DNA from 2 places in the Schinkia azotoformans genome. Region 1 is predicted to be linked to the other one. Evidence: a T-box and tRNA genes for the amino acid it is inferred to sense, from the RefSeq annotation. Region 1 holds a T-box; the other holds one or more tRNA genes.
What was found. A T-box is a leader RNA that pairs with one kind of tRNA and senses whether it is charged. The one in region 1 lies ahead of trpS (tryptophan--tRNA ligase), so its partner is inferred to be a tRNA-Trp.
Positions count from the first base shown of each region.

Region 2: it encodes a tRNA-Trp, which carries the amino acid that the T-box ahead of trpS (tryptophan--tRNA ligase) is inferred to sense. The anticodon was not compared.

Region 1 covers NZ_JARSMD010000005.1:76,533-105,980, reverse strand. The annotation lists gene P9E47_RS02760 (acetylornithine transaminase) at 1-844, shown strand, start outside; gene P9E47_RS02755 (carbamoyl phosphate synthase small subunit) at 922-2,007, shown strand; gene P9E47_RS02750 (carbamoyl phosphate synthase large subunit) at 2,000-5,140, shown strand; gene argF (ornithine carbamoyltransferase) at 5,141-6,097, shown strand; gene P9E47_RS02740 (YjzC family protein) at 6,228-6,410, shown strand; gene clpB (ATP-dependent chaperone ClpB) at 6,550-9,159, shown strand; gene P9E47_RS02730 (YjzD family protein) at 9,199-9,384, opposite strand; gene P9E47_RS02725 (alpha/beta hydrolase) at 9,529-10,269, shown strand; gene P9E47_RS02720 (NAD-dependent epimerase/dehydratase family protein) at 10,363-11,226, shown strand; gene P9E47_RS02715 (BMP family ABC transporter substrate-binding protein) at 11,312-12,265, shown strand; gene P9E47_RS02710 (ComZ family protein) at 12,287-12,472, shown strand; gene P9E47_RS02705 (beta-ketoacyl-ACP synthase III) at 12,629-13,561, shown strand; gene fabF (beta-ketoacyl-ACP synthase II) at 13,636-14,874, shown strand; gene P9E47_RS02695 (LCP family protein) at 15,004-16,059, opposite strand; gene P9E47_RS02690 (hypothetical protein) at 16,284-16,505, shown strand; gene P9E47_RS02685 (YjbA family protein) at 16,589-17,332, shown strand; gene trpS (tryptophan--tRNA ligase) at 17,527-18,519, opposite strand; T-box leader at 18,658-18,830, opposite strand; gene P9E47_RS02675 (peptide ABC transporter substrate-binding protein) at 18,973-20,601, shown strand; gene opp3b (oligopeptide ABC transporter permease) at 20,626-21,555, shown strand; gene opp3C (oligopeptide ABC transporter permease) at 21,555-22,571, shown strand; gene P9E47_RS02660 (ABC transporter ATP-binding protein) at 22,583-23,599, shown strand; gene P9E47_RS02655 (ABC transporter ATP-binding protein) at 23,599-24,582, shown strand; gene P9E47_RS02650 (putative glycoside hydrolase) at 24,704-25,984, shown strand; gene P9E47_RS02645 (hypothetical protein) at 26,046-26,237, opposite strand; gene spxA (transcriptional regulator SpxA) at 26,576-26,971, shown strand; gene P9E47_RS02635 (TerC family protein) at 27,063-27,722, opposite strand; gene mecA (adaptor protein MecA) at 27,985-28,677, shown strand; gene cls (cardiolipin synthase) at 28,798-29,448, shown strand, end outside.
Region 2 covers NZ_JARSMD010000004.1:5,535-7,802, forward strand. The annotation lists tRNA gene P9E47_RS02145 (tRNA-Leu) at 138-220, opposite strand; tRNA gene P9E47_RS02150 (tRNA-Leu) at 248-336, opposite strand; tRNA gene P9E47_RS02155 (tRNA-Cys) at 357-431, opposite strand; tRNA gene P9E47_RS02160 (tRNA-Gly) at 434-508, opposite strand; tRNA gene P9E47_RS02165 (tRNA-Gln) at 524-598, opposite strand; tRNA gene P9E47_RS02170 (tRNA-His) at 647-719, opposite strand; tRNA gene P9E47_RS02175 (tRNA-Trp) at 737-810, opposite strand; tRNA gene P9E47_RS02180 (tRNA-Tyr) at 818-902, opposite strand; tRNA gene P9E47_RS02185 (tRNA-Thr) at 906-981, opposite strand; tRNA gene P9E47_RS02190 (tRNA-Phe) at 990-1,065, opposite strand; tRNA gene P9E47_RS02195 (tRNA-Asp) at 1,070-1,145, opposite strand; tRNA gene P9E47_RS02200 (tRNA-Met) at 1,167-1,243, opposite strand; tRNA gene P9E47_RS02205 (tRNA-Val) at 1,414-1,489, opposite strand; tRNA gene P9E47_RS02210 (tRNA-Glu) at 1,494-1,568, opposite strand; tRNA gene P9E47_RS02215 (tRNA-Ser) at 1,586-1,677, opposite strand; tRNA gene P9E47_RS02220 (tRNA-Asn) at 1,682-1,756, opposite strand; rRNA gene rrf (5S ribosomal RNA) at 1,776-1,892, opposite strand; partial or broken rRNA gene P9E47_RS02230 (16S ribosomal RNA) at 2,129-2,268, opposite strand, start outside.

The sequences.
Region 1 (29,448 bases):
GGCTAGAAAGCATACAAGAAGAAATAAAATTATTACTTTTGTACAATCTTTTCATGGCAGAACATTTGCGACGATGTGTGCGACAGGACAAGAAAAAATCCATTCAGGATTTGGCACGCTGTTAGAGGAATTTGTTTATTTACCGTACAATGATGAAAAAGCAATTGAAGCTGAAATGGGTGAAGATGTGGCGGCAATCATGCTTGAAGTCATTCAAGGCGAGGGCGGAGTAAATGCTGCTAATGAAGCATTTTTGAAAAAGTGTGAGGAGCTATGTCAAAAGTTTGGTGCTCTATTTATTATAGATGAGGTGCAAACAGGGATTGGCAGAACAGGAAAGGCATTTGCTTATCAACATGCTGGTCTTTCACCGGATATCATTACAACTGCAAAAGGTCTTGGAAGTGGATTCCCAGTAGGTGCAATGATCGGAAAGGCACATTTGAAGGATACATTTAGCCCAGGAACACATGGCTCTACATTTGGTGGAACCCCACTTGCAATGGCTGCAGCCAAGGCTACATTAGATGAAATCTTTCAACCGGCATTTTTGCAATCAGTAAGCGAAAAAGGTGAATATTTAAAAAAACAGTTAAAAGAGCAATTAGCTGACATTCCGTTTGTGAAGGATGTTAAAGGGAAAGGCTTATTGCTTGGTATACAATGTGATCAAGAAGTGGGACCGATTATAGCAGAAATTCATAAGCAAGGTTTACTTGTATTAGTTGCAGGTCCAAAGGTTATCAGATTATTACCACCATTAACTGTCTCTTATGAAGAAATAGACGAGGCTGTTCAAATACTAAAGAATACACTTACAAAATATAGTAGCCTTCCAATCTAAGGCTGCATATTTTTTCGCTAATAATGAATAAAAATACCTTGTATGTAATAAATATACGCCATGGGGGGTGCGGAAGTTTGAAAGGTTATCTAGTTTTGGAAAAAGGGGATCAATTCGAAGGGAACTGGGTTGGTCAAATACCAGCTGAACCGCTTGAAGGTGAGGTAGTATTTTTCACTGGAATGACTGGTTATCAAGAGGTCTTAACAGATCCTTCCTTTAAAGGACAAATCGTTGTATTTACTTATCCGTTAATCGGAAATTATGGGATAAATGAAATTGACTTTGAAAGCGTGATTCCACACGTTTCTGGGGTTATTGTCAGTGAATGTAGTTTAGAAAGTCATCATTATGAGGCAGTTAGTACGTTTAGTGCGTATTTACAAAAGTGGAATATCCCTCTGTTAGCAAATGTTGATACAAGAGCTGTTGTAAAAAGGATTCGTACAACAGGTGTAATGGGTGGGCAGATGGTCGTGGACCCAGAGCAGGCAACTCTTGATCACTATACTCCAATTGAAGAGAAAATGTTAACTAATGGAGTTTCAACGACAAAAATTGAAACGTATGGCACTGGCTTATATCATGTTGTATTGATCGATTTCGGTTATAAAAAATCAATTGTTACTTCTCTTAGCCATGTTGGTTGTAAAGTAACTGTTGTTCCATACAATACTTCATATGAAACAATTAAATCCTTAAAACCGGATGGAATCATGTTGTCAAATGGACCTGGAGATCCAATGCAACTGACATTCTATTTACCTGTTATTAAAAAGTTAGCTTTAAAATATCCAATATTAGCCATTTGCTTAGGACACCAATTACTTGGCCTTGCATTTGGGGCTAATACCAAAAAATTGAAGTTTGGTCATCGTGGAGCGAATCAGCCTGTTATAGATTTAGTAAAGAAAAAAGTGTTTATGACATCACAAAATCACACATTTATTGTTGATGACAGCAGTTTAACAGGAACCGGTTTTTCAGCAACATATTTAAATGTAAATGATAAGTCAGTGGAAGGGATGACTCATGAGAGTCTGCCAATTATCTCAGTTCAATTCCATCCAGAGGCACATCCGGGACCGAGCGACAGTTCTTGGTTATTTACAGATTTTGTTAGCTTGATGAATAGTGTAAGGAGAGAAAAAGTTTATGCCTAAATCAAATGACATCCAGACAGTACTAGTAATCGGATCAGGTCCCATTGTAATCGGGCAGGCAGCAGAGTTTGACTATGCAGGTACACAGGCGTGTTTAGCTTTAAAAGAGGAAGGTTGCCGAGTGATTCTCGTGAATAACAATCCTGCAACCATCATGACAGATGAAGCAAACGCCGATGCTGTTTATTTCGAACCTCTTACAGTGGAGAGCATTGAGAAAATAGTTGTTAAAGAAAAACCGGATGGCATATTAGCGACACTCGGTGGTCAAACAGGCTTAAACCTAGCTTTTTCTCTTCATGAAAAAGGTGTATTAGAAAAATACGGTGTAAAACTATTAGGAACTCCGATTGAGTCCATTAAAAAAGGGGAGGACCGTGAGGCCTTCCGTGAGCTTATGCACGAACTTAATGAACCTGTTCCTGAAAGTGAAATCGTCGAAGATATTGAATCAGCCCTTCATTTTGCTGAAAAGGTTGGTTTTCCAATTATCGTAAGGCCAGCTTATACATTGGGAGGCTTTGGAGGCGGGATTGCCAATGATCATGACGCTTTCATCGATCTTGTTAGAAGCGGCCTTGATGCCAGTCCAATTACACAATGTTTAATTGAAAAAAGCATTGCCGGCTTTAAGGAAATAGAATATGAGGTTATGCGCGATTCAAGTGATACATGTATCACGATTTGTAATATGGAAAATATCGACCCAGTTGGAATCCATACAGGTGATTCAATTGTTGTTGCTCCATCACAGACATTAACAGATGTTGAGTTTCAAATGCTGCGTGCAGCATCTGTTAAAATCATTCGTGCATTAGGGATAATCGGCGGATGCAATATTCAATTCGCATTAGACCCGGTAAGTAAAGATTATTACTTAATTGAAGTAAATCCTCGTGTAAGCCGTTCTTCAGCGCTTGCTTCCAAAGCAACCGGATATCCAATTGCCCGTATCGCTGCGAAATTAAGCCTCGGTTACACATTAGATGAGTTATTAAACCCTGTTACAGGACATACCTATGCCAGCTTCGAACCAGCCTTAGACTATGTTGTCATTAAATTTCCTTGCTGGCCGTTTGACAAATTCCCAGCTGCAAATCGGGTGTTGGGGACGCAAATGAAGGCAACCGGAGAAGTAATGGCAATTGATCGGAATTTAGAAAGTGCGTTACAAAAAGGGGTCCGTTCATTAGAATTAGGCACTGTTGGTTTAAAGCATGCATCGATCGAAAAGCTAAACGAAGAAGTGCTTATGTCGATTGTTAAAAACGCAGATGATCGCCGCTTCTTCGCTATTTTAGAGTTAATTAGAAGAGGCATAGATATAAAAAGTATTGAACAAGAAACAAAAATTAATTCATTTTTCTTAAGCGCATTTAAGCGTTTAATTCAAATGGAGCAGGAAATTGATTCTTATACAGTTGATAAAGTAACAGAAGAGTTTATGAAAAAAGTAAAAAAATATGGATTCTCAGATTCGTATTTGGCAACAGCTTGGAATGTTTCTGAAGCAGACATTCGTGATTTAAGAAAAGGTTTTAACATTTTTGCAGCTTATAAAATGGTAGATACATGTGCGGCTGAATTTGAAGCTAACACGCCATACTATTATTCAAGCTATTTCGGTGAGTGCGAGGTTGAACAAAGCGACAAGAAAAAAGTATGTATTATCGGCTCCGGACCAATTCGTATTGGTCAAGGCATAGAATTTGATTACAGTTCTGTTCACGGTGTTTTAGCCCTCCAAGAAGAAGGCTATGAAACAATTATGATTAATAATAATCCAGAAACTGTCAGCACAGACTATGAAATGGCAGACCGCTTATATTTTGAACCATTAACACTGGAGGATGTCCTAAATGTGCTTGAAGTGGAAGGCACTAACGATGTAATCGTTCAATTTGGCGGACAGACCGCCATTAATCTAGTTTCTCAGTTGGAACAAGCCGGTGTAAACCTTCTTGGAACGAGTGAAGATATAATTGATCAACTGGAAGATCGTGATCGTTTTTATCAGCTTTTACGTAAAGTGGATGTTCCACATATACCAGGTGAAATTGCCGAAAATATAGATGATTTAAAAGAAAAGGCTGCGTTGATTGGATTCCCGATCCTTTTAAGACCATCCTATGTAATTGGCGGTAAAGGGATGATTATTCTTAAGAATGAACAGGAATTAGATCAATTAATAACAGGTCAAACTGAACAAGTATTCCCAATTCTTTTAGATGCTTATGTTGCTGGCAAAGAAGCCGAAGTGGATGTCCTAACGGACGGAGAAGAAATTTTAATACCTACCATCATTGAGCATGTCGAAAAGGCTGGCGTCCATTCAGGAGATAGTACAGCGATTTTACCTTCCATATCAATTTCGGATCATGAAAAAGGGCTAATGGCTGAGTATTCAAAGCGAATTGCGAAGGAACTGAATTTTAAAGGCATCATGAATATTCAATTTGTCCTTTCTGAGGCAAAGGTTTATGTGTTAGAGGTAAATCCGCGTGCAAGTAGAACGGTGCCAATCTTAAGTAAGGTAACAGGCGTACCTGCAATACAAATTGCGACAAAATTATTGCTTGGGAAATATTTAACTGATATTACAGACCAAAAAGGTCTTTTACCTGATCGTCCTTATATCACGATTAAGTATCCTGTATTCTCAACGATCAAGCTTGCCGGCTTAGATCCGGTATTAGGCCCGGAAATGAAATCAACCGGCGAAGGGATTGCGATTGCCGAAACAAAGCAAGAGGCATTTTATAAAGTATTCCACTGGAATGAACAAAAAGCGCACAATAAAAATGAAATCTTCATTGATGACAGTGACTTAGACAACGATTTTATCGAAGCTATTAGCAGCTTAATTAATAAAGCAGGCTTAACAGTTGCAAAAAATAAAGATTATGAAAAATGGGTGCAAAATCCCAAAGCATTAGCATTAATTAGTTTATCTAAAAAGAAAACGGAACAAGAAATTGAAAAACGTCAACTAGCGTTAAAATATCGTCTCCATGTTTTTACAGAATGGGAAACAGTAGAAGGATTTTTACTAGGTATTAGAGAAAGTAGCTTTAGTGTTAATTCGATTCAAGATTGGCTAACGAAAAAAAATATTGAGAAGGAAGTGGTTTAAATGAGCACAACAATGATTGCAGCACCGAAATTGCACGTAGATGATTTGTTAACATTAATTGATTTAACCCAAGACGAAATCGTAGATATAATTAAAACAGCCATTGAGTTAAAAAAGCTGCACAAAGCAGGTCAACACTTAGACGTATTAAAAGGAAAAACGATGGGAATGATTTTTGAAAAATCATCAACCCGTACTCGTGTTTCCTTCGAAGCAGGAATGACTCAATTAGGCGGCCATTCCATCTTCTTAAGCAGTAAAGATACACAGTTGGGAAGAGGAGAGCCTATTTCCGATACGGCACAAGTTCTGTCTGAGTACATCGATATTATTATGATTCGTACTTTTGAGCATGAACGTGTTGTTGAATTAGCAAAACATGCAACGATCCCTGTTATTAATGCCCTAACAGATGATTATCATCCATGTCAGGCCTTAGCAGACTTAATGACAATTTATGAAATTAAAGGAAGCTTAAAAGGGCAAAAGCTTGTATATGTTGGCGATGGCAATAATGTAGCACACTCGTTAATGATAGGCTCCGCTAAAGTTGGCGTGGATTGCATCGTCGCTTGTCCTGATGCCTATCAACCAAAAGCTGAAGTTGTTGAGATTGCCAAAAAGTTTGCTGAGGAAACGGGTGCAACGATCGAAGTAGTCAATGATCCAATTGAAGCTGTTAAAGGCGCTGATTTCATCTATACTGATGTTTGGACAAGTATGGGCTTTGAAGACGAGGCTGCTGAAAGAATACAGACTTTACAACCATACCAAGTGAATGCTAAATTAATGCAATATGCTAAGGATGATTATTCCTTTATGCATTGTTTACCTGCACATCGCGGTGAAGAAGTAACAGCTGATATTATTGATGGCCCACATTCTGTTGTAGTTCAAGAGGCCGGCAACCGACTTCATGTACAAAAAGCGTTAATTTTAGGGTTGCTTAATAAATAATGTTTTATACGAAGGGCTTTCTCAATTAGTTGAGAAGTCCTTTTTGTATTTTCTCCACCTTTATCCATTAATGAGTTTAAAGAAACCGGACATAATAGTAGTGAACCTTAAATTCAAGGAGGTTTTTATAATGGGGCAACCACGTCAATTTCGCGCCGGTCAGAAAGCACCGAATAATGGAATTTATGTTGAAATCGGTGAAACTGGATCAATGGTCCAAAAACCGCAATCAATAAGGCTTGAAGTCGGGGAGCGTTTCCCAGAGAATTCAAACCATAACCGTGTCTGGACGTATAAGAGTAAGTTTAAATAAGAAACACTATCCGCCTGAAGTTCATAGGGCGGATTTTTTTTGTTAAATCGCTTATTTAGTTGAATTTTTCACTGAAAATGCCCTATAATATAAATAGGTCAAAGTTGGTCAAATTATTCGAAAGGTGAGAGGGATTAATATGGATATGAATAAAATGACTGAGAAAACACAAGAAGCCTTAGTCAACTCCCAGTCGTTGGCTGTGAGAAAAGGACACCAGCAAGTAGACGTTGAACATGTATTTTCTTCACTCCTTACCCAAGAGGATGGGATCACTACTAGCATTTTACAAAAATTAAATATTAACCCGGGAACCGTCCAAAAATTAGTCGAGGAAGCTTTAAATAAGCTGCCAAAGGTATCTGGTTCAGGAGTTGAATCAGGTGCTGTTTATATTACACAAAGATTGCAGTCATTATTAGTCCGTGCTGAAGATGAAGCGAGCCGCTTGAAAGATGAGTATATTTCTGTTGAACATTTAATATTGGCTATGACTGACGAAAAACAAACGACAGAAATAGCAAAAATCTTTCAACAAATCGGCTTTGATCGTGCTTCCTTATTAAAGGTGCTTACGGAGGTACGAGGAAATCAACGGGTAACAAGTCCGACTCCGGAAGTCACTTACGATGTTCTTAAAAAATATGGACGTGACTTAGTTGAAGATGTTAAAAAGGGAAAAATCGACCCAGTCATTGGCCGTGATGCTGAAATAAGACGGGTTATTCGGATTTTATCAAGGAAGACAAAAAATAACCCAGTCCTAATTGGGGAGCCGGGGGTAGGTAAAACAGCAATAGTTGAAGGCCTTGCGCAAAGGATCGTTCGCAAAGACGTACCCGAAGGATTAAAGGATAAAACGATTTTTTCATTAGATATGAGCTCCCTTGTAGCTGGCGCCAAATATCGTGGTGAATTTGAAGAACGATTAAAGGCAGTCTTAAATGAGGTTAAAAAGAGCAATGGCAGAATTTTATTATTTATCGATGAGCTTCATACAATTGTAGGAGCTGGTAAATCAGAAGGTGCGATGGATGCCGGCAATATGTTAAAGCCAATGCTTGCTCGTGGGGAACTGCACTGTATTGGTGCCACGACATTGGATGAACATCGAAAATATATTGAAAAGGATCCCGCGCTTGAAAGAAGATTTCAACAGGTGCTTGTAGAAGAACCAACAGTTGAAGATACGATTTCAATCTTACGAGGATTAAAAGAAAGATTTGAAATTCACCATGGGGTTAACATCCATGACCGTGCCCTTGTAACAGCAGCTGTGCTGTCAGACCGTTATATTACGGAACGATTTTTGCCTGATAAAGCTATTGATCTGATTGATGAAGCATGTGCAACGATTCGAACAGAAATTGATTCGATGCCTTCTGAATTAGATGAAGTGACACGTAAGATCATGCAGTTGGAAATCGAGGAAGCCGCCCTAAGTAAAGAAAAGGATCAAGCAAGCCAAGAGCGGTTAGAGGCTTTAAGAAAAGAATTAGCAAATTTCAAAGAAACTGCCCATGTGATGAAAGCGAAATGGGATGAAGAGAAAAAAGAGCTACAAATGATTCAACAGTTAAGGGAACAGCTCGAAGCATTAAGACGTTCACTTGAAGATGCGGAAGCAAAGTATGATTTAAATAAAGCGGCAGAGCTAAGACATGGAAAAATCCCTGCACTTGAAAAGCAATTAAAAGAAAAAGAACAACAATTAATGATGTCAGAAAAAGAAGGCCGACTTCTTCGGGAAGAAGTAACAGAAGAGGAAGTCGCAGAGATTGTCGGCCGTTGGACAGGGATTCCAGTATCGAGACTGGTGGAAGGAGAGCGTGAAAAACTTCTTCGTTTGGATCAAATACTCCATGAACGGGTTATCGGCCAGGATGAGGCTGTACAGCTTGTTGCGGATGCTGTCATTAGGGCTCGTGCAGGTGTGAAAGACCCTAACCGTCCAATCGGTTCTTTCATTTTTCTAGGACCGACAGGGGTTGGTAAAACGGAGCTAGCCAAAGCACTGGCAGAAAGCTTGTTTGATAGTGAAGAGCATATGATTCGGATCGATATGTCCGAATATATGGAAAAGCACGCTGTATCAAGATTGATTGGGGCCCCTCCAGGATATGTTGGCTACGAAGAAGGGGGACAATTAACAGAAGCCGTTAGAAGAAAACCGTATTCCGTTATTTTATTAGATGAAATTGAAAAAGCCCATCCAGAAGTATTCAATATCCTTCTGCAAATGCTTGATGACGGTAGGATTACGGATTCAAAAGGTCGTGTAGTTGATTTTAAAAATACAGTCATTATCATGACATCGAATATTGGATCTGCCCATTTACTAGAAGGATTAACCGATAGTGGACAAATTCAGGAGCCAGTTCGTGAAAAAGTATTGGCTCAACTGCGCCACCATTTCCGTCCTGAATTCTTAAACCGGGTAGATGATACGATTTTGTTTAAGCCTTTAACTGTAAAAGAAATCTCTGGTATTGTCGGTAAACTTGTTAATGAATTACAAGCACGCCTTCAGGATCGTCAAATTAAATTGTCGCTAACGGAGGAAACTAAATTGTTTATTGCTAATGAAGGCTTTGACCCAGTATACGGCGCACGACCATTGAAACGTTTTATTCAACGTTTTATTGAAACAAAAGTAGCTAGGGAAATTATTGCAGGTAATATAATAGACGGTTCCAATGTTGTCATTGATGTTGAAAACGGCGACTTAAAGATAAAGGTCACCGAATAGAATAAAAAGAGGCTGAATCCGTGATTCAGCCTCTTCCTTTTAGTGATGTTCTTGTGGTTCGTTTGGTACGCCTGCTTCACCAAGGAAAATAACGATAATTGAAAATACTGCGCAAAGGAAAACACCTTGCATGAAATTATATGTACCACCCGTCATACTGCTTACTACATATACAAGCATTTGGCTTAATAAAAATGTCCAGAATACAGTCCAAAATATACGCATTACTTATTCACCTCGATTTTAAGCACGTTTGAAATTAATTTTACCATATATTAAGTTAAAAATATAGGTAAATAACCTTTGCTTTTTTTAAATTATGTCATACATTAGAAGTGTATGTACAAGAGTAAAGAGGCGGGGAAAACAATGAATCTCGATCAACATTTTTTTAAAATTAATGATCAATGGAACGTAATTCACCTTCCTGAACGCCCCAATGGCTTTGCTATCTTAATTATCGGTGATCAGAATCATTATGTGGACAAAACGACAAGCTTGTGGATTCAAAATCCAGAACGATTTCAAATGCTTGAAAATTTAAGGGAAAAAGGTTACACGATTTTTTATTCTAATTTATTTGGCAGACATTGGGGGAGTCCAAAGTCAGTTCATCTGTTAAAACAGCTTTATCATTTAGTAATCCGTAGAGAAATTCTAAATGACAAAATTCACGTAATCGCTGAGGGCATGGGTGCTCTGACTGCATTAAGACTAATGAATGAAATGGAACCATCACTTCGATCTGTCTCAATGTTAAGTCCTTGCCTAGATCTTAAAGCTTTTATAAATACCGAAAAAAATAATAAATTATTTTATAAAAGATTACTGAAAGAATTAGCCTTTTCTTATAAGATTGAAGAAAAATATGTTGAATCAGAAATAATCAACAATTTTGATCTTTGTAATTTTACATCTAAAACTCCGGTGAAAATTTGGCACTCTACAAATCGGGTCCTATATTCATTTTCTGATCATAGCCGAAGTTTTGAGAAAATCCGTGAGCAAGAAGGAGCACCAATAGAACTTTCGATACATTTATTTGAAAAAAGATTTCATATTACTTCAAACATTATTTCTTACCTAAAAAGATATGAGCAGGTTTTATGAGAAGGGCGGACAAAGTTCTGTCCTTTTCTTTTTTTATTCTAAAATTAGCAGTCCGGCATAGTTATTAAGTAAAATAGACTTGGAGGGCTTTTCATGAAGAAAGCGATGGTAATTGGTTCACTAGGATTTATCGGCTTTTCCCTTTCTAAACGTCTTTTGGAGGAAGAGTTTGAAGTTATTGGGATTGATCATTTTTCTGAAAAACATGACCAACTTAAAGAGCAAAAGCTGTTGGAAATTGCTAGGAATAGTAATTTAATATATATTAATAATCCAGTTGAAAATCTTATTTTAAAAGAAGTGGCCGAGAGTTGTGATGTCCTATATTATTGCTTACATGACTCAGATATTAATAAAAACAATATAAATAAAAAAATGACAAAAATGAAAGATATTCTTACGAAGGTAATGGACTATTGCAATGAAATTATGTGTAAATTTGTTTATCTTTCATCCTACGAAAGCTTAAATCAACGTAACCCAATAGGTCAAATGAAAATGGAAGAAGAATATGAAATTGAAAATTACAGTAAACTGAACAAAAACTTTTTTTTTCATATTGTGCAGCTTCCTACAGTCTATGGTCCGTGGCAGCCTGATTCGATGACGTTTCAACAATTAATTATGGGAAAGGATTCACCTTCGATCGATCCAATTAGAGAGGATGCTATTTTTGTTGAAGACTTAGTAGAAATTTTATTAGAATTACCAGCAGATTTAGATGTCAATAAAATAATAAAAATTAACAGCAATAGAAAAAATCAGTGGCAAGAAGGGGTAAATCTTATTAAAGGAACTTCAAATCCGAAACAGGAGTCAAGTGAACTTGAGGTAAAGAATGTGAAGGATCAGGAAGTCTATCATAGGCATTTACAAACAACTCTAGAAGAAGGAATCAGACGACAAAAGGAGCATTATAAGTATCTACAAAAACTAAAAGGATTAGGATTAATTTAAAATCCTTTTACATCTTTGTATCTGTTGGGTAAAATAGAAATGTTGGATACATAGATGAAATGGATATAATAGGGAGGGGCTTGTTTTGAAAAAGCTTCTTTTAATTTTGGCAACATTTATACTATTAGTCACTGCTTGTGGACAACCAGCTACCAATCTTTCAACAACAAAGATAGGATTACTTTTACCGGATACAATCAATGAACCAATATGGGGGAATAAAGGGTATAAAGGCCTATTATTGATACAATCTGCATTAAAGGCTGATGTTTATTATAAAGAAAGTATGAAAACGAGAATGGAAGTAAAGGAAGCGTTGGATGAATTTGAAGAGGAAGGCGTTAACCTTGTATTCGGACATGGGGGTGAGTATGGTCCTTTTTTCGAAGAATTACATAACGACTATCCTGATATGGATTTTGTATATTTTAACGGAAACTTTACAGCTGAAAATGTGACGAGTATTAAATTTGAATCTCATGCAATGGGATTTTTTGGTGGAATGGTTGCAGCAGAAATGAGTAAAACAAAACATATTGGTGTCATTTCAGCTTTTAATTGGCAGCCAGAGGTTGAGGGGTTTGTTAAGGGAGCTGAATATCAAGACCCGAATGTGGTTGTTGATGTTCATTATACGAAGAGCTGGAGCAATAAGGAAAAAGCTTTAAAAGCCTACAGTGAAATGGAAAAGACAGGTGTTGATGTGTTTTATCCTGCCGGTGATTCCTTTAATCTTCCGGTAATTGAAGCTGTAAAAGAGGACGGGCATTATGCAATTGGTTATGTCTCTGATCAATTAGATCTAGGTGAATCAACGGTTCTAACTAGTACGGTTCAACATGTCGAAGGGCTTTACAAACTGATTGCCACTCAATATATTGCCGGCAAGTTTCAGCATGGAATTAAAACCTTTGATTTTGGAGATGATGTTATTTCTTTAGGAGACTTTAGCCCGGAAGTTCCTGATGAACTGAAGGTTGAAGTTAATAAAGCTGTTGAATTATACAAATTAACTGGGGAGTTTCCCGGTAGAAAATAATGAGATGAAGGGGTAAAGATGATGGATCAAGAAAAAAATTTTAAATTTATGCAAATTGCGATGAAGTATTTACCTGAGGCACAAATGATGCTTAAGGAAAAAGGGATGGAAGTAAATATGGATATGATGCAGCCAATGCTCGATGTCCTATTAAAGGTCATGAACGATGCGTATGAGCTTGGAGCATCGGAAGCTAAAGCCGAGTAAAAAGTTTGTTTGAAGGGGTGGACCTAACAGTCGACCTCTTTTGTACATTTCTTTTTATAGACAAGAACTAGTAAGTGTTATAAAATTAGTACCAAGTCATAATATTTGATCATATACCATGATCATAAATTTTGAGAATGCAAAGGGGTTTTGTTAATGAATGCTGGTATAATTGGTATTGGACGTTATCTTCCTGAGAAAATTGTTACAAATGCAGACTTAGAGAAGATTATGGATACTTCAGATGAGTGGATTCAAACAAGAACAGGAATTAAAGAAAGAAGGATTGCTGACGATACAATCAATACTTCACATATGGCTTTTTTTGCTGCTGAAAAAGCAATCGCGAATGCTGGAATTACGGCAGAGGATATCGATTTAATCATTACGGCTACCGTTACACCTGACTCTCCTTTCCCATCCGTTTCATGCTTAGTTCAAGAAAAGCTAGGTGCGAAAAAAGCGGCAGCAATGGATATTGGAGCTGCATGTGCTGGCTTCATGTATGCGATGGTAACAGCTCAGCAATTTATTCAAACAGGAACATACAAAAATGTGCTTGTAATTGGTGTTGAAAAGCTTTCAAAAATTACCGATTGGACTGACCGCAATACAGCAGTATTGTTCGGTGATGGAGCTGCTGCGGCTGTTATAGCGCCGGTATCAGAAGGAAGAGGAATTCTTTCATTTGAGTTAGGTGCAGATGGCGTTGGGGCAAAGCATCTTTATCAGGATGAGTACATTATTATGAATGGCCGTGAAGTCTTTAAATTTGCAGTCCGTCAAATGGGTGAATCAGCTGTCAATGTAATCGAAAAAGCTGGTTTAACGAAGGAAGATGTTGATTTTTTAGTTCCACACCAAGCTAATATTCGAATTATGGAAGCATCTAGACAAAGGCTAGAGCTACCAGAAGAAAAAATGTCAAAAACAGTAGACAAATATGGCAATACATCATCATCCTCTATTCCGATTGCATTAGTTGAGGAAATTGAAAATGGAAAAATAAAAGATGATGATATCATTGTTATGGTCGGTTTTGGCGGCGGTTTAACTTGGGGAGCTATTGCTTTGAGATGGGGCAAATAATTTAGCAGGAATTCGTAAGCAATGATAGAATTATAATAAATTGTACATTTCAATATGAAAGGTGTCATGCGTTTATGGAAAAAAGACGAGTTGTAATAACAGGACTCGGTGCGGTTACACCATGTGGTCTTGATGTAGATACGACTTGGAACAATGTAATCAACGGAGTCTCAGGCGTCAATGAAGTTACACGGGTGGATAAAGAATTATTCCCTGCTAAAGTAGCAGCTGAACTGAAAAACTTCAATCCTGAAGATTTTATGGATAAAAAAGAAGCAAGAAGAATGGACCGTTTCACTCAATATGCACTTGCAGCGGCTTTTATGGCTGTTAAAGATGCTAATTTAGAAATTACCGATGAGAATGCTGAAAGAGTTGGGGTTTGGATTGGCTCTGGTATTGGTGGAATGGAAACCCATGAAGAACAACATAAAAACTTCTTGGAAAAAGGGTACCGCCGTGTAAGTCCTTTTTATGTACCAATGATGATTGCAGATATGGCTGCAGGGCAAGTATCCATTGCCTTAGGTGCAAAGGGTATTAATGCATGTACAACAACTGCATGTGCTTCTGGTGCTAATTCAATCGGTGATGCATTTAAGGTCATACAGCGTGGGGATGCCGACGTTATGATCACAGGTGGAACGGAAGCCCCAATTACGAATATGTCATTTGCTGGTTTCTGTATGGCAAAAGCTTTATCTACAAATCCGGACCCTAAAACGGCAAGTCGTCCATTTGATTTAAATCGTGATGGATTTGTTATGGGAGAAGGAGCAGGCATAGTCGTTCTTGAATCATTAGAAACAGCATTAGCCCGCGGCGCAAAGATTTACGCTGAACTTGTTGGGTACGGAGCAACTGGTGATGCCTACCACATTACTGCACCGGCACCAGGTGGTGAAGGCGGAGCAAGAGCGATGAAACAGGCATTACAGGATGCAGGTTTGCAGCCGGAAGATATTAATTATATTAATGCCCATGGTACAAGTACTGACTATAATGATAAATATGAAACAATGGCAATTAAAGAGGTATTCGGTGAACATGCTTATAAATTAGCAGTAAGCTCAACTAAGTCGGTGACAGGTCACTTATTAGGAGCTGCTGGTGCTGTTGAAGCTATCTTTTCAGTAAAAGCAATTACCGATGGAATCATTCCTCCGACCATGAATCTTGAAACTCCAGATCCTGAATGTGACCTAGACTATGTTCCAAATCAGGCTAGAAAACAGACAGTAAACGCTGTATTAAGTAGCTCACTAGGATTTGGCGGACATAACGTTTCATTAGTCTTCAAAAAATACGAATAATAAAAGCCACCCGAATGGGTGGCTTTTAAAATGTAAAGAAGGTATATCATTGTCTAGCTCCAGCGCCTATCAAACTTCAGGACTCCTCCAGTTTGCTAGGCGATGAGCAAGGCGCTTGCGCTTTTCTATTTAATGCACATCTGCTGCAATTTCACTCATGCTGACTTCATCGTCTGAAACAACCTGTGGTTGTGTAGAAGAGAAAAAGTCCTTTAAAGCTTGTTTGTTTTCTTTGCGGTCAATAGCTAAAACTGAGCCTGCATGGGAATAGCTCTTGTTTTCAAATGAGCCGTCAACAGGTATACGAATCGTTTCGATCTCTTTTGGATTCATTAAAAAGTTTGTTCCTAACGCTAGAATCTTTTTAGAACCGATATTTGTATCAATGTAAGGGATAATGGTTCCCATCATTTTAGGTAATTTGGTTAATCCGTTAATGCTAATCAATTCATCTTTCACAGCCGAAATAACCTGCTGCTGTCTACGAACCCTTCCGAAGTCACTTTCAGCATCATGACGGAAGCGGGCATACTCCAATAATTCCTTCCCGTTAAGCTTTTGTAAACCAGGTTGGAAGTTAATATATAGACCACCTGCACGATCTGTGTATTTCATTCTCTTTTCAACGTCAATATCTACACCATTTGGTGATAATACATCGACAACATTGGAAAAACCATCAAAATTTACGATAGCATAATATTGGACATCTATATCAAAGTTTTCTTTTAAAGTTTTGCGTACTAATTCGGCCCCACCATAGGCGTAGGCTTGGTTTATTTTATTATCTTTATATCCTGGGATTGAAACATAAGTATCTCTCATGACTGATGCAAGTTTAGCAGAACCTGTTTCTGGGTCATACTGTGCTATCATGATTGTATCAGTCCGTCCTTCTGAAGACAGGGAGTCTACACCAAGGAGTAGTACATTTATTTTTTCTAAATCTTTTACTCCTTTAAAGGTAGATTCATCTTCATTATTCTTTTTACTTGTGCTTGGCAAATCATTATCATTGGAGGCGGAAATATAGGCTGTATAATATTGGAAAACTCCGTAACCAATCATAGCTATAAAAAATGTTAATAGAATAAGACCGATTTTAAACGGACTTTTTTTTCTTCTTCTTTTTGACGTTCGTATTTGTTGATCTATGTTTTTTCTACGCTCAATGCGCGAGGACATCCCGATGTTCACCTCTCCTTAAATATACACAATAATGAATGTTTTTAAAAATACTCTCAGACTTATAGATTACTAGATTCGACACCTATTTACAATATTAACATAAAATATGTTTATTTTCTCCTACATATTTTTATTAGTGTTACATAAAAATGGTAAAAAGGACAAGCAAGAAGGGTGGAAGGGGTAATGATACTACTATTTTATTGGGGATTGGATAAGTTATGATATTTAGGCTTTTTCTTTTTTTATTAGGATTTGGACTTGCAGTTGTAGGTGGGGTAACTGTTATTGCTTATCTGAATGTCATGGCGATGGGATTGTCCTTTCTCGAATACCTATTATATATTAGTACAAGAATGGAGTGTTATCTCCTGATGATTGGCATTATGCTCATCACAATCAGTATTTATATACCTTTAAATGAGAAAAATAGAAAAAAATGAATTAATTGTTTTGACTGGAATAAATTGCTTCTCAACTGACAATACTGTTTTTTAACAATGTGATGTGAAGTGAGGGGTAAAACATGTTGTATCTGCACGATGTTTGGGTGAATTGGTTTGAAGGAGAAGAGAATGGTTATAATGTTTGTCATTTTCATGAATGGAGAAAAGAGGATACCGTTGAACTTTTAGACCAAACACCGCTGATAAAGGTAGAAACAGTATTATTCCATTATATTGAAAATGATTTATCAGATCTGCCTCAGCAGCTTTTAGAGGATGTGTATCAAAAAAGCTTTGTTCGCAAAAATCATGAACGGATTCAGCTAGACTATTGTTTTATCGTAACAGATGGAGTGGGAATTTTGGCGGTCGATACTTTGGGCTACCATATACCAATTAAAAAGAGCAGACTTATTCCGAGACAAGAGCAGTTAGTGTACGATATGGTTGAGAGCCTTGAGCCTACAATTTATAATTTTGAAGATAGGACAAAGAAGGAATATCATATCCTGTCACCTTCCCCTAAATTGATGAAAGGGCTTACAAGAAAGGAAAGACAGTTAAAACAGTTATTGTTTATGGCACTGGATCAGCTGCATTCAACAGGGAACCCAGCCGAAATTAGATATTGGTATACAGAATGGAATCCTACCAAATACCAAGAAATTCAAAAACAAAATTTCGACGATGTTTGGAACAAATTATATGAGGAAGCGAAGGATGGCTGGACATTAAGACATGAGCATCTTTGTGAACGGCTTGTGAAAGGACAACCTTTTTTCGAAAAGCTTTGGGAATTAGAAAAAGGTACAAAAGTAAATTAGGGCTAGGACGATGGGGTTGTCTTAGCCCTTTTTGCTTTTCCATGTCTAGCTTCAGCGCCCAGCGACTAGTAAACTTCGCCCACCTCCCTACGATAAGTCAACAAGGTGAATCCCTTCGTTCGCCGCCGGATATCCTTTATCTCAGTCGATGTGCTCCAGTTTTGTCGTGCGCTGAACGGGCGCTTCCGCTTTTCTTATTTTCTTGTTTTTCTGCCTAAACCAATAGCTTTTTCTACCTTTTTCATCATTTTTGCTGCTACAGCGTTAGCTTTTTCAGCCCCAAGGTCTAAATATTCATCAAGCTTTTCTGATTCAAGCAGACTATAATATCTCTCTTGAATTGGTTTTATTGTATTAATAACTGTCCCAGCAACGTCCGCTTTAAATTCTCCGTAGCCTTTACCTTCATATTGCTTCTCTAGATTTTCAATAGACTGATTGGAGCAGATTGAATAAATCGTTAATAGGTTGGATACGCCGGCTTTGTTATCTTTATCAAACTTAATAATGCCTTCAGAGTCCGTTACGGCACTTTTAATTTTCTTTTCAATTTGCTTTTCGTCATCAAGCATAGAGATAAAGGCTTTGGTATTTGGATCTGATTTACTCATCTTTTTCGTAGGATCCTGTAGCGACATGATTCTTGATCCTACCTTTGGGATACTTACCTCAGGTATTGTAAAGATTTCATTGTATTTCTTATTAAACCTTTCAGCTAAATCACGTGTTAATTCAAGGTGCTGCTTTTGATCTTCCCCTACTGGTACGATATCGGTTTTGTATAATAGAATGTCCGCTACCATTAATGGTGGATAGGTTAATAATCCTGCAGAAACGGCATCCTTTCCTGCTGATTTATCCTTAAATTGGGTCATTCTTTCCAGTTCCCCGATATAGCTTATACATTGCATAACCCAGCCTAGCTGTGCATGGGCTGGAACTTCTGACTGAATAAATAATGTTGATTTTAGAGGATCGATACCAACAGCTATGTATAGTGCAGCGAGGCTGCGGATATTTTGTTGAAGCTGTTTTGGATCTTGAGGGACGGTTATTGCATGTTCGTCAACAATACAGAAATAACATTGATTGTTCTCCTGTAAATCAACGAAATGCTTCAATGCTCCAAGATAGTTTCCTAATGTGATTGTACCGCTAGGCTGAATGCCGGAAAAAATAATTGACATTTTTTATTCCTCCTTGAATTTTCAATCATTTTAGTATGAATCCAAATTAGAAAGACACGACTTGCCGCCCATAATGGCGGAAGTCGGAGAAAGGATAAAAATTCTGATAGTACAAAAAGGTCCATTCGTCCCGCTATGGTAAGGGACGAATGGACCGTGGTGCCACCCTTGTTATTCTATGTAAGAATCACTTCAATACGCTGCCGGATGTGCTCAAAAGCCCATTCCATATTTTTTCACTGCTTGTTTCCACCAACCACAAGCTCTCTGTAAGCTGCCAAATATGTACTTTTCTTTCTCATTGCAATTACCAATATTAATTTTTGAAATTTGAATTTTATTATAGTAAACCCATCCATAAAAATCAAGCTATTATTTACAGAGTAATAGAATGAAATTGAAATTTAAAGGAAAGGCTACAAATAAAAGGAAAGGTTCATATTGGAGGTTATTATGAAAGGTAAGTGGTTCTTATTGCTTATTTTATCACTTATATTTTCTATAATGTTTTCTGCCTGTGGATTTAAGGGCAACGAAAGAACAAGAACATCAAGTACAGGCCAGATTCTTAATCTTTTAGAGGCTGCGGAATTGCCAACGATGGATACTACACAGGCAGATGATAGTGCATCGTTTTCAGCAATGAATCAAGTCTTTGAAGGATTATTTCGCTTAGGTCCAGATAATACACCGGTCCCAGGAGTTGCAAAAGAAGTTATAAAAAGTAAACAGGGTCACGTACTTACGTTTATCCTAAATGAGGATGCAAATTGGAGTGATGGCTCTAAGGTAACGGCCCATGACTTTATCTATGCTTGGAAAAAGGCGTTAACACCCGAGACCCTTTCTCCTTATGCCTATTTAATGAAACCAATAAAAAATGCAGAGGCGATTATGTCTAAGGGTGATCCTCTATTTGGAAGGATTGAGGAATTAGGTGTGAAGGCCCTTGATAATAAGACATTAGAAGTGACACTTGAAATTCCTGTACCATACTTCATTAGCTTAACATCCTTTCCAACATTTTTTCCGCAAAAACAAGAGTATGTAAAAGAAAAAGGATCAGATTATGCCCTTTATGCAGATAAAATGCTTTATAACGGCCCCTTTTTAATGTCCAATTGGAGTACAAGTGGATGGACTTTTAAGAAAAATCCAGAGTATTGGGATAGAGACATAGTTAAATTAGACCAAATAAATTATCGAGTTATTAAAGATTCTTCAGCGGAAACAAATTTATTTGAAACAGGTCAGGCTGATCGTGCTGGCTTAAGTGCGGAATTAGTGGAACTCTATAAAGACCATCCAGATTTCTTAACTTATAGTGAACCAACAATGTGGTACTTAAAGTTCAATGTAGACCGTATTCCGATCAAACAGCGAAAAGCGATTCAAAGAGCAATCAATAAAGAAGCTTTTGTTACCAATTTATTAAATAACGGTTCCTTGCCTGCCGATTATTTCTTCCCTTCAGGATTTGTAAAAAATCCGACAACAGGCGAGGATTTCCGAAAAAAATATGGCAATATCGTTTCCTATAATGTAGAGGAGGCACAGCATTATTGGCAGGAGGCCGGGTCCCCTACCGTGACATGGGATTTATTAATAAATGACCGTGATGAAATGAAAATGATCGCAGAGTATATTAAAAATCAATTAGAAACAACACTGCCTGGTCTAACAATTAACATTAATGTGCAACCATTCAAACAACGCTTAGCCCTTGATGATGCGATAGATTATGATATTCAGTTTTGGGGATGGGGACCCGACTATCAAGATCCACTAACATTTATGGATCTATGGGTCACAAATGGCGGTAATAATAAAACGAATTACGCGAGTCCGGTCTATGACAACATAATCCGGGAGGCTGTGAATAATCTTGATGATTTAAATGCACGCTTTGAAAGCCTTCAAGATGCTGAAGTTATTCTTCTCAAAGAAGATGCTGTGATAGCGCCATTATACCAACGTGGGCGAGCAGTGTTGCAAAAACACTATGTTAAAGATTTAATTGTCCATCCATTTGGCCCGGACTATAGCTTTAAATGGGCGTATATAGAAAACAAAGATTTTTAGAACATGCGGCGTGGGGGTGTTAAAGTGGTACGTTATTTACTTGGCCGATTTTTTTATATGCTTATTACTTTTTTAATTATCGCAACCCTAACCTTTTTTCTTATGCAAACATTGCCGGGTACACCATTCAATGACGAAAAGCTGACAGAAACTCAAATAGAATTAATGAATCAACGTTATGGGTTAGACAAGCCTGTCGTTGTTCAGTATGTCATTTATATAAAGAATTTATTTCAAGGGGACCTCGGTGTCTCTTTTCAATTTGACGGGCGACCAGTAGCGAAAATTATTGGAGAACGAATTCCCGTCTCCGCCTTTTTGGGCAGTCAGGCTTTACTATTCGGGACTTTGATAGGATTAGTTTTAGGAATTCTTTCCGCCCTTCGCCATAACACGATGATCGATTATGGTGCGATGGTCATTGCCGTTATCGGGTTATCAATACCATCCTTTGTTTTTGCTGGTTTGTTGCAGTATTGGGTAAGTGTTAGGTGGAAGTTGCTCCCTGCAGCATTTTGGGAAAGTTATGAATATACAATTCTCCCTACCATTTCGCTTTCTGTCTTTGTTATCGCCCAAGTGGCTCGGTTTATGAGAACGGAGATGCTTGAAGTTCTCGGACAAGATTATATTATTACCGCTAAAGCAAAGGGTATGAGTCAAGTCGTGATTGTCTTAAAACATACAATTCGAAACGCATTAATACCAGTTATAACAATCTTAGGACCACTTGCAGTGAATATTATGACAGGGTCTTTAGTGATCGAAAAAATTTTCGGTGTGCCAGGTCTTGGAGAACAATTTGTACTATCGATTATGACCAATGATTATCCAGTCATTATGGGGACAACATTATTTTACGCCGCATTGTTTATAGGGATTGTCTTTATTGTTGATGTGCTGTATTGTCTTATCGACCCAAGAATTCGCATAGCTGGAGGTAATCGGGAGTAATGAGGGAGGATAATTACATCATACATAAGGAAATGTTCCAACCAGCGAAAATTGAATCAAGCTATAAAGAAACGATTATACGGGAAAGTCTCACGTTTTGGCAGGATGCATGGATCAGATTGCGAATAAACAAAGGCGCTTTTGCCGGGTTAATTATCATTTGCTCGATCATCTTATTAGCGATCGTTGGTCCATTTTTAAGTCCTTTTTCGTACGATGAACAAGATTTGTCACGGGCCAACTTGCCTCCCAAAATCCCGGTTATAGAGAAAGTTCCCTTCATAGGATTCAGTGGATATGATATTCGTGGAATAGACCAATACGAGAAAAAAGGCATAAAAGACTATCATTGGTTTGGTACAGATCACTTAGGTCGTGACTTATGGACGAGAATATGGCAGGGTACTCGAATTTCACTCTATATTGCTTTTTTGGCAGCGGCCATCGACTTTATTGTCGGTGTTGCATACGGCGGTATTTCCGCTTTTTATGGAGGTCGCATTGATAATATCATGCAGCGTATTATTGAAATACTTGTTGGGATCCCCCATTTGATTGTAGTTATTTTATTAATTCTTGTCCTTAATCCAGGGATATTAACGATTACTTTAGCGATGATTATAACCGGTTGGGTTGGAATGGCAAGGATTGTAAGGGGGCAAATACTGAAATTAAAAGGACAGGAATTTGTATTGGCATCGAAAACCTTAGGTGCAAGTGATAATCGACTGATTTGGAAGCACTTAATTCCGAATACATTAGGCGCCATTATTATTACGACTATGTTCACAGTTCCTACCGCTATCTTTACGGAAGCCTTTTTAAGTTTTATCGGTCTTGGGCTGCGTCCCCCGATTGCATCATTAGGAACGCTTGTAAATGATGGCTTTAAAACAATGCGAATTTATCCGCATATGATGTCGATTTCGTCAGTTGTGATTAGTTTAATTATGATAAGTTTTAACTTGTTGGGCGACGGTCTTCGTGATGCACTTGACCCTAGAATGCGGAGATAGGAGGGGCAGGAATGGATTTTATTTTAGAGGTAAAAGATTTGCATATCTCCTTTGATACCTATGCTGGAGAGCTAAAGGCTGTTCGTGGTGTAGATTTTCATTTAAGAAAAGGAGAAACACTCGCAATTGTTGGGGAATCTGGATCAGGGAAATCTGTTACATCAAAAAGTATCATGCGGCTCATTCCTGACCCGCCGGGGCGTATTGTAAAAGGCGAAGTCTTGTTTGAGGGTAAGGACCTTGTCAAATTAAGAGAAAAAGAGATGCAGACGATCCGTGGTTCGGAAATTTCGATGATTTTCCAAGATCCGATGACATCGTTAAATCCAACAATGACGGTCGGAAAACAAATTGTTGAAGGGCTCGTTAAGCATCAACGACTCGGAAAAATAGAAGCAAAACAGCGTGCATTAGAGTTATTAAAGCTTGTCGGTATTCCAAATCCAGAGATTCGGGTAAACCAGTACCCCCATCAATTTTCAGGCGGGATGAGACAGCGAGTTGTGATTGCTGTAGCCCTTGCTTGTAATCCCAAAGTATTGATTGCAGATGAGCCAACAACCGCACTAGATGTTACGATTCAAGCCCAAATTCTAGATTTAATGAAAGATTTGCAGAAGCAAATGGATACGGCTATTATCATCATTACACATGATCTCGGTGTAGTGGCAAACATTGCTCAGCGTGTAGCCGTTATGTATGCGGGAAACATCATTGAAACCGGTACGGTTGATGAAATTTTTTATCAACCAAAGCATCCCTATACATGGGGACTACTTGCTTCTATGCCAAAGTTGCATACAAAAAAAGGAGAATTAGTAGCCATTGCTGGTACACCTCCAGATTTAGTTTCACCCCCGCTTGGTTGTTCATTCGCTCCCCGTTGCCCCTATGTAATGGAGGTATGTGTAAGCTATATGCCGGATTATAAAAAATCCTCTTGCACCCAGTATGCAGCATGTTGGCTTCAAGATGAAAGGGCTCCAAAAATAGAACCGCCACGGGAAGCCGCAGGAGGTTCAAAATGATGACCAATAAAAATGAAAAACTTGTAGAAGTGAAAAATTTAAAAAAATATTTTAAAGTTGGAAAACATCAAGTATTGCATGCAGTTGATAATCTGACTTTTGATATCTATAAAGGAGAGACGTTAGGCTTAGTCGGTGAGTCTGGCTGCGGTAAATCAACAACAGGGCGTACGATTATTCGACTTTATGAAGCTACCGCCGGAGAAGTTCTTTTTGAGGGAATCAATGTCCACAGAAAACAAACAAAAGAAGATCTAAAAAAACTAAATCGAAAAATGCAAATGATTTTCCAAGATCCATATGCATCATTAAATCCAAGAATGACTGTGATGGACATTATTGCAGAGGGCATTGATATTCATAGATTGGCAAATGATCCCAAGGAACGAAAGGATAAGGTTTATGAATTGTTAGAAACAGTCGGTTTAAATCGTGAGCATGCCAATCGCTATCCACATGAATTTTCGGGCGGTCAGCGTCAGCGCATTGGAATTGCTCGGGCATTGGCTGTAGAACCTGAATTTATTATTGCAGATGAGCCTATTTCGGCCTTAGATGTTTCCATTCAAGCGCAGGTTGTTAATTTAATGCAAAACCTTCAAGAGGAGCGGCATTTAACATACTTATTTATTGCTCATGATTTATCGATGGTGAAATTTATAAGTGACCGTATTGGTGTTATGTACTTAGGGAGTCTCATAGAGTTAGCTGAAAGTGACGAATTATATGATGACCCATTGCATCCTTATACGCAGGCACTTTTATCAGCCATTCCTATCCCGGACCCTATAGTAGAGCGTTCGCGGCAACGGATTGTTCTGCAGGGGGATTTACCCAGCCCTATTAATCCACCAACAGGGTGTCGTTTCCATACCCGTTGCCCGCATGCTATGGATGTTTGTATCACACATGAACCAAAATGGTTTGAAGTAAAAGATAAACATTGGGCTGCTTGTCACTTGCATGATCTAAACAAGTTTTGAATATACTTTACTAATCGTAAACAAGCTGGTATGTGAAAAAATAGAAATATGTCAAATAATAATGAATCGTGTCAAAAACTCCCCTATAATAAAGAGAGAATAAAGAGAATGGAGCATAACAATGGGAAAACGAGTAGGAGAAATGAAATTTGCGTATTTTTTATTTTTTTTGATGCTTTTCACGGGGGTATTTTCTACTAGTGCTTTAGCTGAAGGAGACCATTTGGTAGCCAATTTCCACTCCAAAAAACTTAGTTCTGTTAAGAAAGTGGAATTGCCAAGAGCTTTGCCTCGATTTAAATATGATTCTGGGTTATCCTTTCCATACCCTGATGCAGTAAGAGGTGTCTATATGACAGCCCATACAGCAGGCGGTTACAAAAATTATCTTGATTATCATTCAGGCGTTTCGACAAATCTATATTCTTCAGGTAAAAATTTTGCTGGAATAATGAATTTAATGGATACGACTGACTTGAATGCCGTTGTTATAGATATTAAAGATGATTGGGGAAATCTTACTTACATGCCGCAGTCGGATTCACCGTTAGCATCAATTGGGAAACCATATATAAAAAATCCGCGTGAAATGCTCGAGCTTTTTGAAAAAAAACAAGTATATCCAATTGCAAGGATTGTAGTGTTTAAAGATACAGTTTGGGCTAAGCAAAGGCCGGATCTATCATTTACAGAAAATGGAGCAGTTTGGAAAAATGGTCGAAATGAGTCTTTTGTTAATCCTTTTTTGAAGGAAGTATGGGATCATAATGTTCAAATAGCAATCGATGCAGCCAAACTTGGATTTAAAGAGGTTCAATTTGATTACGTTCGTTTTCCGGAAGGATTTGAAAAGCGGGATCAAACATTGACCTATAGTATGGGGCAATATAAAGATATAGAATTGGATAATATTCAAAAACGGGTGCAAGCCGTTACTGATTTTGTAGCTTACGCAAAGGAACAGTTAAAGCCATATGATGTAGATGTTTCTGTAGATATCTTTGGATATACAGCAACCTTACCGGAGGCACCGGGAATCGGACAAAATTTCACAAAAATATCTGAGCATGTAGATGTAATATCATCGATGATTTATCCTAGCCACTGGACTTCTTATTTTGGAATTTCTAAGCCGGATCTCGAACCCTATCGATTAGTGACGGAATATACAAAGGTTGAGAATGCTAAGTTAATGAAATTAGAAAATCGTCCAGTTTCACGTCCGTGGATTCAGGATTTCACCGCTTCTTACCTTGGCAGGGGAAATTATTTGAATTATGGTAAAGCCGAGGTTGAAGCGCAAATTAAAGCCTTAAATGAGAATGGAATTTCTGAATTCTTATTATGGGATGCTGCCAATACGTATACAACTGGTGTAGATTATACTCCATTAAACAAATAAAGAAGAAGGCGGGAAGTCCACCTTCTTCTTTTACCATTGTCCTGCGCTTCCGCTTTTCTAATTATCGTTTGCCGCCAACAAGCTTCCAGCCTGCTTGTGTTTTATGTGTTTGGTCTGAATGCAAATCTTTTCTGCTTCCACCAAAAAAGCGATATCCAATAAAATGTGATATGTGACCATTTAAAGCAGTAATTCCCACGATTAAACCTGCCACAATGACAAAATCAATAATGTATCCAACTACCACCAACATTACCCCCAATTTTCTGTCCTTATTTATTATTTTATAAAATCTTTACATAAAAGAAAAGGGAATTAGCGAAATTGTAATAAATAGTTTTGCTTTTTATGTTTTAAAAATATAGAAAACGGGAAAAAAAGAAGTGGAAAAAAATTTTTTTCCATTTTACGAAACTATTTCAAGTATAAAACGTATATAAATTGTCTACAAATTTTGAACAATTTCTTCTTTAAAACTATATATTTCTTATAAGATTTATTGTATAATGGTTCTATACTTAATTTAAAATAATTTTAAAGTAATAGTCAGTGTTTATATAAAAATTTTAAAATCTGAATGGAGTGACATGAATGGTAACATTATTTACATCGCCAAGTTGCACATCATGCCGTAAAGCGAAGGCGTGGCTGGAAGAACATGAGATACCATATAAAGAAAGAAATATCTTTACTGAGCCATTAACAATTGAGGAAGCAAAGCAGATTTTGAGAATGACTGAGAATGGAACGGATGAAATAATCTCAACTAGATCAAAGATTTTCCAAGAACTTGATGTTGATTTAGAAACAATGCCATTACAAGATCTATTTAAGCTTATTAGTGAAAACCCGGGACTATTAAGACGTCCAATTATTATTGACGAAAAACGCCTTCAGGTTGGGTATAACGAAGATGAAATTCGCCGTTTCCTGCCAAGAAGAGTTCGTACATTTCAATTACTTGAGGCCCAGCGCTTAGTAAACTAGAAAAGCGGAAGCGACCATTAAGCGAAGTTTACGAGTCGCTGGGAGCTGGACAATCATTTATAGTCTAACCAAAAAGAAAAAACTTCTACGATTATTTTGTAGAAGTTTTTTTTATTAATCCTGCAAGAAGGACAAATACAATTGTAATTAATGGTATAATATAGTAAGAGAAACTATACGTTTCTAAAAAAGGTTGAATTCTTTCTTCATGTGTTATCATTTTTCCGGCAGTTAAGGCAAGAATTCCAGCACCTATGTAAATGATAATTGGAAAACGCTCCATAAATTTTAAGATAATCTTACTACCCCAGACGATGATGGGTATAGAGATCAATAAACCAGCGACAACTAAGATGATTTTTCCGCCGGCAGCACCAGCAACAGCCAAAACATTATCAAAGCCCATCACAAGGTCAGCAACAACAATTGTTCGTACAGCTTGAAAAAGAGTAGTACCACCTCTTATTTTATTAACATCGTCGCCGTCTTCAGTCAGTAAATTGTAAGCTATATAGATGAGGAACAGACCGCCAACTAGCTGTAAAAAAGGAATCATTAATAGATAAACGGCTATAATTGTAAGCGCGATCCTAACAATGATTGCTAGTCCAGTTCCAAGTAAGATCGCTTTGTTTCGCTTATCCACTGGCAGGTTGCGGCAGGCAAGTGCGATAACAATGGCGTTATCTCCGCCAAGGACGATGTCAATGCCAATAATAATAAGTATTTGACTTAAAAGTTCGAGATCCAAAAAAATGCCCCCTTGTCCTTTGTCACAAAATTCACTATAAGACATTATTTCATAACAGTCAAGAATGGTTTAAAGCCTGTTTTTACTATTTTGGCATTTTTTATTTCCCTTATGATTCTTTTTATCATAAAATAGAAGTACAAGGTTACTTCCATCTTAAATTGGGCATCTTGTTTCTATAACTATCATTTTTTAGAGCATTAGCTCGGGGGTTAGGTAGTCCCTTCAGAAAATAAAATTAGACGAGAAGGGAGAGAGATGAATGGAAATCGAAAGAATTAATGAGAATACGGTTAAGTTTTATGTTACGTATCGTGATATTGAAGATCGAGGCTTTGATCGTGATGAAATATGGTATAACCGTGAGCGAAGTGAAGAATTGTTTTGGGAAATGATGGATGAAGTAAACAATAGTGAAGAATTTACAATAGAAGGACCTTTGTGGATTCAAGTTCAAGCACTTGAAAAAGGCTTAGAAATCGTAGTCACAAAAGCGCAGGTTTCGAAGGATGGACAAAAGCTTGAGTTGCCGATAGGTAATGAAAAACATATTGATTTAACGATTGAGGATAATATTGAGTCTTTCTTTGAACAATCTAATCAAGAAGATGGAGAGTACCAAGGTTTCCCGTATGATGATGAATATCATGAAGATGAAACAGTACGTTTTCTCATTGGATTCCATGATTTTGAAGATCTCATTAGATTAAGCCATAGTATAGACTCAGAGGGTCTTATAAGCAGCTTGTATCATTTTGATAGTAAATACTATTTATATATTGGGTTTGATGAAGAAATGTTGGAAGAAGAAAATGAAGATGATATATTATGCCAAATCCTTGAATTTGGCTTTGAATCCCGGTTATCGATACATCGCATTCAAGAATATGGGAAAGAAGTTATGGAAAGCAATGCATTGCAGCAAATCAAACAACATTTCCCACTTCTAAAATAATCATCGGTTTCACTTTTTGTGAAACCTTTTTTTATTCCTAGAAAACAATAATTAGTGGGAAAGCTTTCAAATCTTCGCTATAATTTATAGAATATCATCAATGTTTAAAGGAGTAGCATTATGAAGAAAAGGCTGCAAATTGCAATCTTTATCATTGGACTAACAATTGCTTTAGTGCTTACCCATAATTATTGGGAAGGATGGTTGCTCGGAAGCTTTAGTATTTTGATTTCAATTTCAGCATTGTTTATTGGATTTTTCATTTTTTTGGAGAATCGTAATCCTCGTGCTACGATTGCGTGGGCGGTAGTACTTGCGGTCTTTCCGATCTTTGGCTTCATTTTTTATTTGTTGTTTGGCCGCAATTATCGCCGAGAAAGAAAAAGGTATGAGAAAAAGGCATGGTTGGATGAGCAAGCTTTCTCCAAAATCGAAGGAAACCGGCAAATCAATGAGGAAGAGCTTAATAAGATGGGGGAACACCAACAAAAGTTGTTCCGGCTGGCCCATCGTTTAGGGAAAAGCCCGATTTCTTTTTATACTGAGACAAAGGTTTTAACTAATGGAAATGATACGTTTAAAGCCATTCTTGAAGCAATGAGAAGTGCAAACCACCACATTCATTTAGAATTTTATATTGTTCGCGATGATGAACTCGGAAATGAAATTAAAGATATTTTAATTGAAAAAGCAAAATCAGGGGTTGCAGTTCGCTTTTTATATGATGCCGTTGGTTCATGGAAGTTATCAAAAAACTATATTAATGAACTT
Region 2 (2,268 bases), on a different contig from region 1:
AAAAATGTGTAAAAAAATTTCAAATCTCATCGTTTCCTAACGAATACTCTTAAATAAAAAGAAGCTCATAAACCCCGTTATATCAAGGTTTATGAGCTATCTAAAAATTCTTATCGTAACTAAAATTTTCTTAAAAGTACCGGTGGTCGGGGTCGAACCGACACTCCTTTTGGGAACACGATTTTGAGTCGTGCGCGTCTGCCAATTCCGCCACACCGGCATAGGCAATAATAGTATAAAGTTAAAATGGTGCCGAGAACCGGAATCGAACCGGTACGGTAGTCACCTACCGCAGGATTTTAAGTCCTGTGCGTCTGCCAGTTCCGCCACCCCGGCAAAGGGTTATAAAATTAAATTGGAGGCGGCAACCGGATTCGAACCGGTGGATAAAGGTTTTGCAGACCTTGGCCTTACCACTTGGCTATGCCGCCGTTGGAGCGGAAGACGGGATTCGAACCCGCGACCCCCACCTTGGCAAGGTGGTGTTCTACCACTGAACTACTTCCGCAAGTATTGAATTAAATGGCTGGGCTAGCTGGATTCGAACCAGCGAATGACGGAGTCAAAGTCCGTTGCCTTACCGCTTGGCTATAGCCCATTGAATAATATTTATGCCGCTATAGGGCTAATAATTTAGAATATAAGGGGCGACTGATGGGGATCGAACCCACGAGTGCCGGAGCCACAATCCGGTGCGTTAACCACTTCGCCACAGCCGCCATCGTATGAATTTAATTGGCAGGGGCAGTAGGAATCGAACCCACGCTGGAGGTTTTGGAGACCTCAGTTCTACCGTTAAACTATGCCCCTATTAAAATGGTGGAGGGGGACGGATTCGAACCGCCGAACCCACAGGGAGCGGATTTACAGTCCGCCGCGTTTAGCCACTTCGCTACCCCTCCAGCTGGTGCCGGCTAAAGGACTTGAACCCTCAACCTACTGATTACAAGTCAGTTGCTCTACCAATTGAGCTAAGCCGGCAATAAATATGGTGGCTCGAGACAGAATCGAACTGCCGACACGAGGATTTTCAGTCCTCTGCTCTACCGACTGAGCTATCGAGCCACAATGGCGGTCCCGACCGGGATCGAACCGGCGATCTCCTGCGTGACAGGCAGGCATGTTAACCGCTACACCACGGGACCATTAGTATTGATTGTTTTTTTTGGTTGCGGGGGCAGGATTTGAACCTACGACCTTCGGGTTATGAGCCCGACGAGCTACCAGACTGCTCCACCCCGCGATAGTAAAAATTATATAATATTGTACTTCCTTCAAAGTTCGCATAGAAACGACTGTCCCTTCCTCTGCAAGCTTATTCATGGAAGTTAATACGTCGGGACAACTCGAAGCAAATTCACTGATGCTTTGCTCGTTGCTCCACCCCGCGATAATTAAATTTAAAATTTGTAATGGTGGAGGATGACGGGATCGAACCGCCGACCCCCTGCTTGTAAGGCAGGTGCTCTCCCAGCTGAGCTAATCCTCCATATTGGTGACCCGTACGGGATTCGAACCCGTGTTACCGCCGTGAAAGGGCGGTGTCTTAACCGCTTGACCAACGGGCCAAATTATAATTTGAAAATGGCGGAGAGCGAGGGATTTGAACCCTCGAGACAGTGTTAACCGCCTACACGATTTCCAATCGTGCTCCTTCGGCCACTCGGACAGCTCTCCATCATGGCTCCACAGGCAGGATTCGAACCTGCGACCGATCGGTTAACAGCCGATAGCTCTACCACTGAGCTACTGTGGAATGAAGCTGAATTATATATGCCTGGCAATGTCCTACTCTCACAGGGGGACAGCCCCCAACTACCATCGGCGCTGAAGAACTTAACTTCCGTGTTCGGAATGGGAACGGGTGTGGCCTCTTCGCCATCATTACCAGACATATAATTACCAAAGGACAAGTTTTATTATATATAATTCTTGCGAATTATTCAATAGTTTATTCCTTCAAAACTAGATAATCAGCTACAGCTCCCAGCGACTCGTAAACTTCGCTCATCTCCCTACGATAAGTCAACATCGACTCACTACGTTCGTCGTGTTTCCTTTATCTCAGTCGATGCGCTCCAGTTTATACGTCGCTAAACGGTCGCTTTCGCTTTTCTATTTTCCTTAGAAAGGAGGTGATCCAGCCGCACCTTCCGATACGGCTACCTTGTTACGACTTCACCCCAATCATCTGTCCCACCTTAGGCGGCTGGCTCCAAAAGGTTACCCCACCGACTTCGGGTGTTACAAACTCTCGTGGTGTGACGG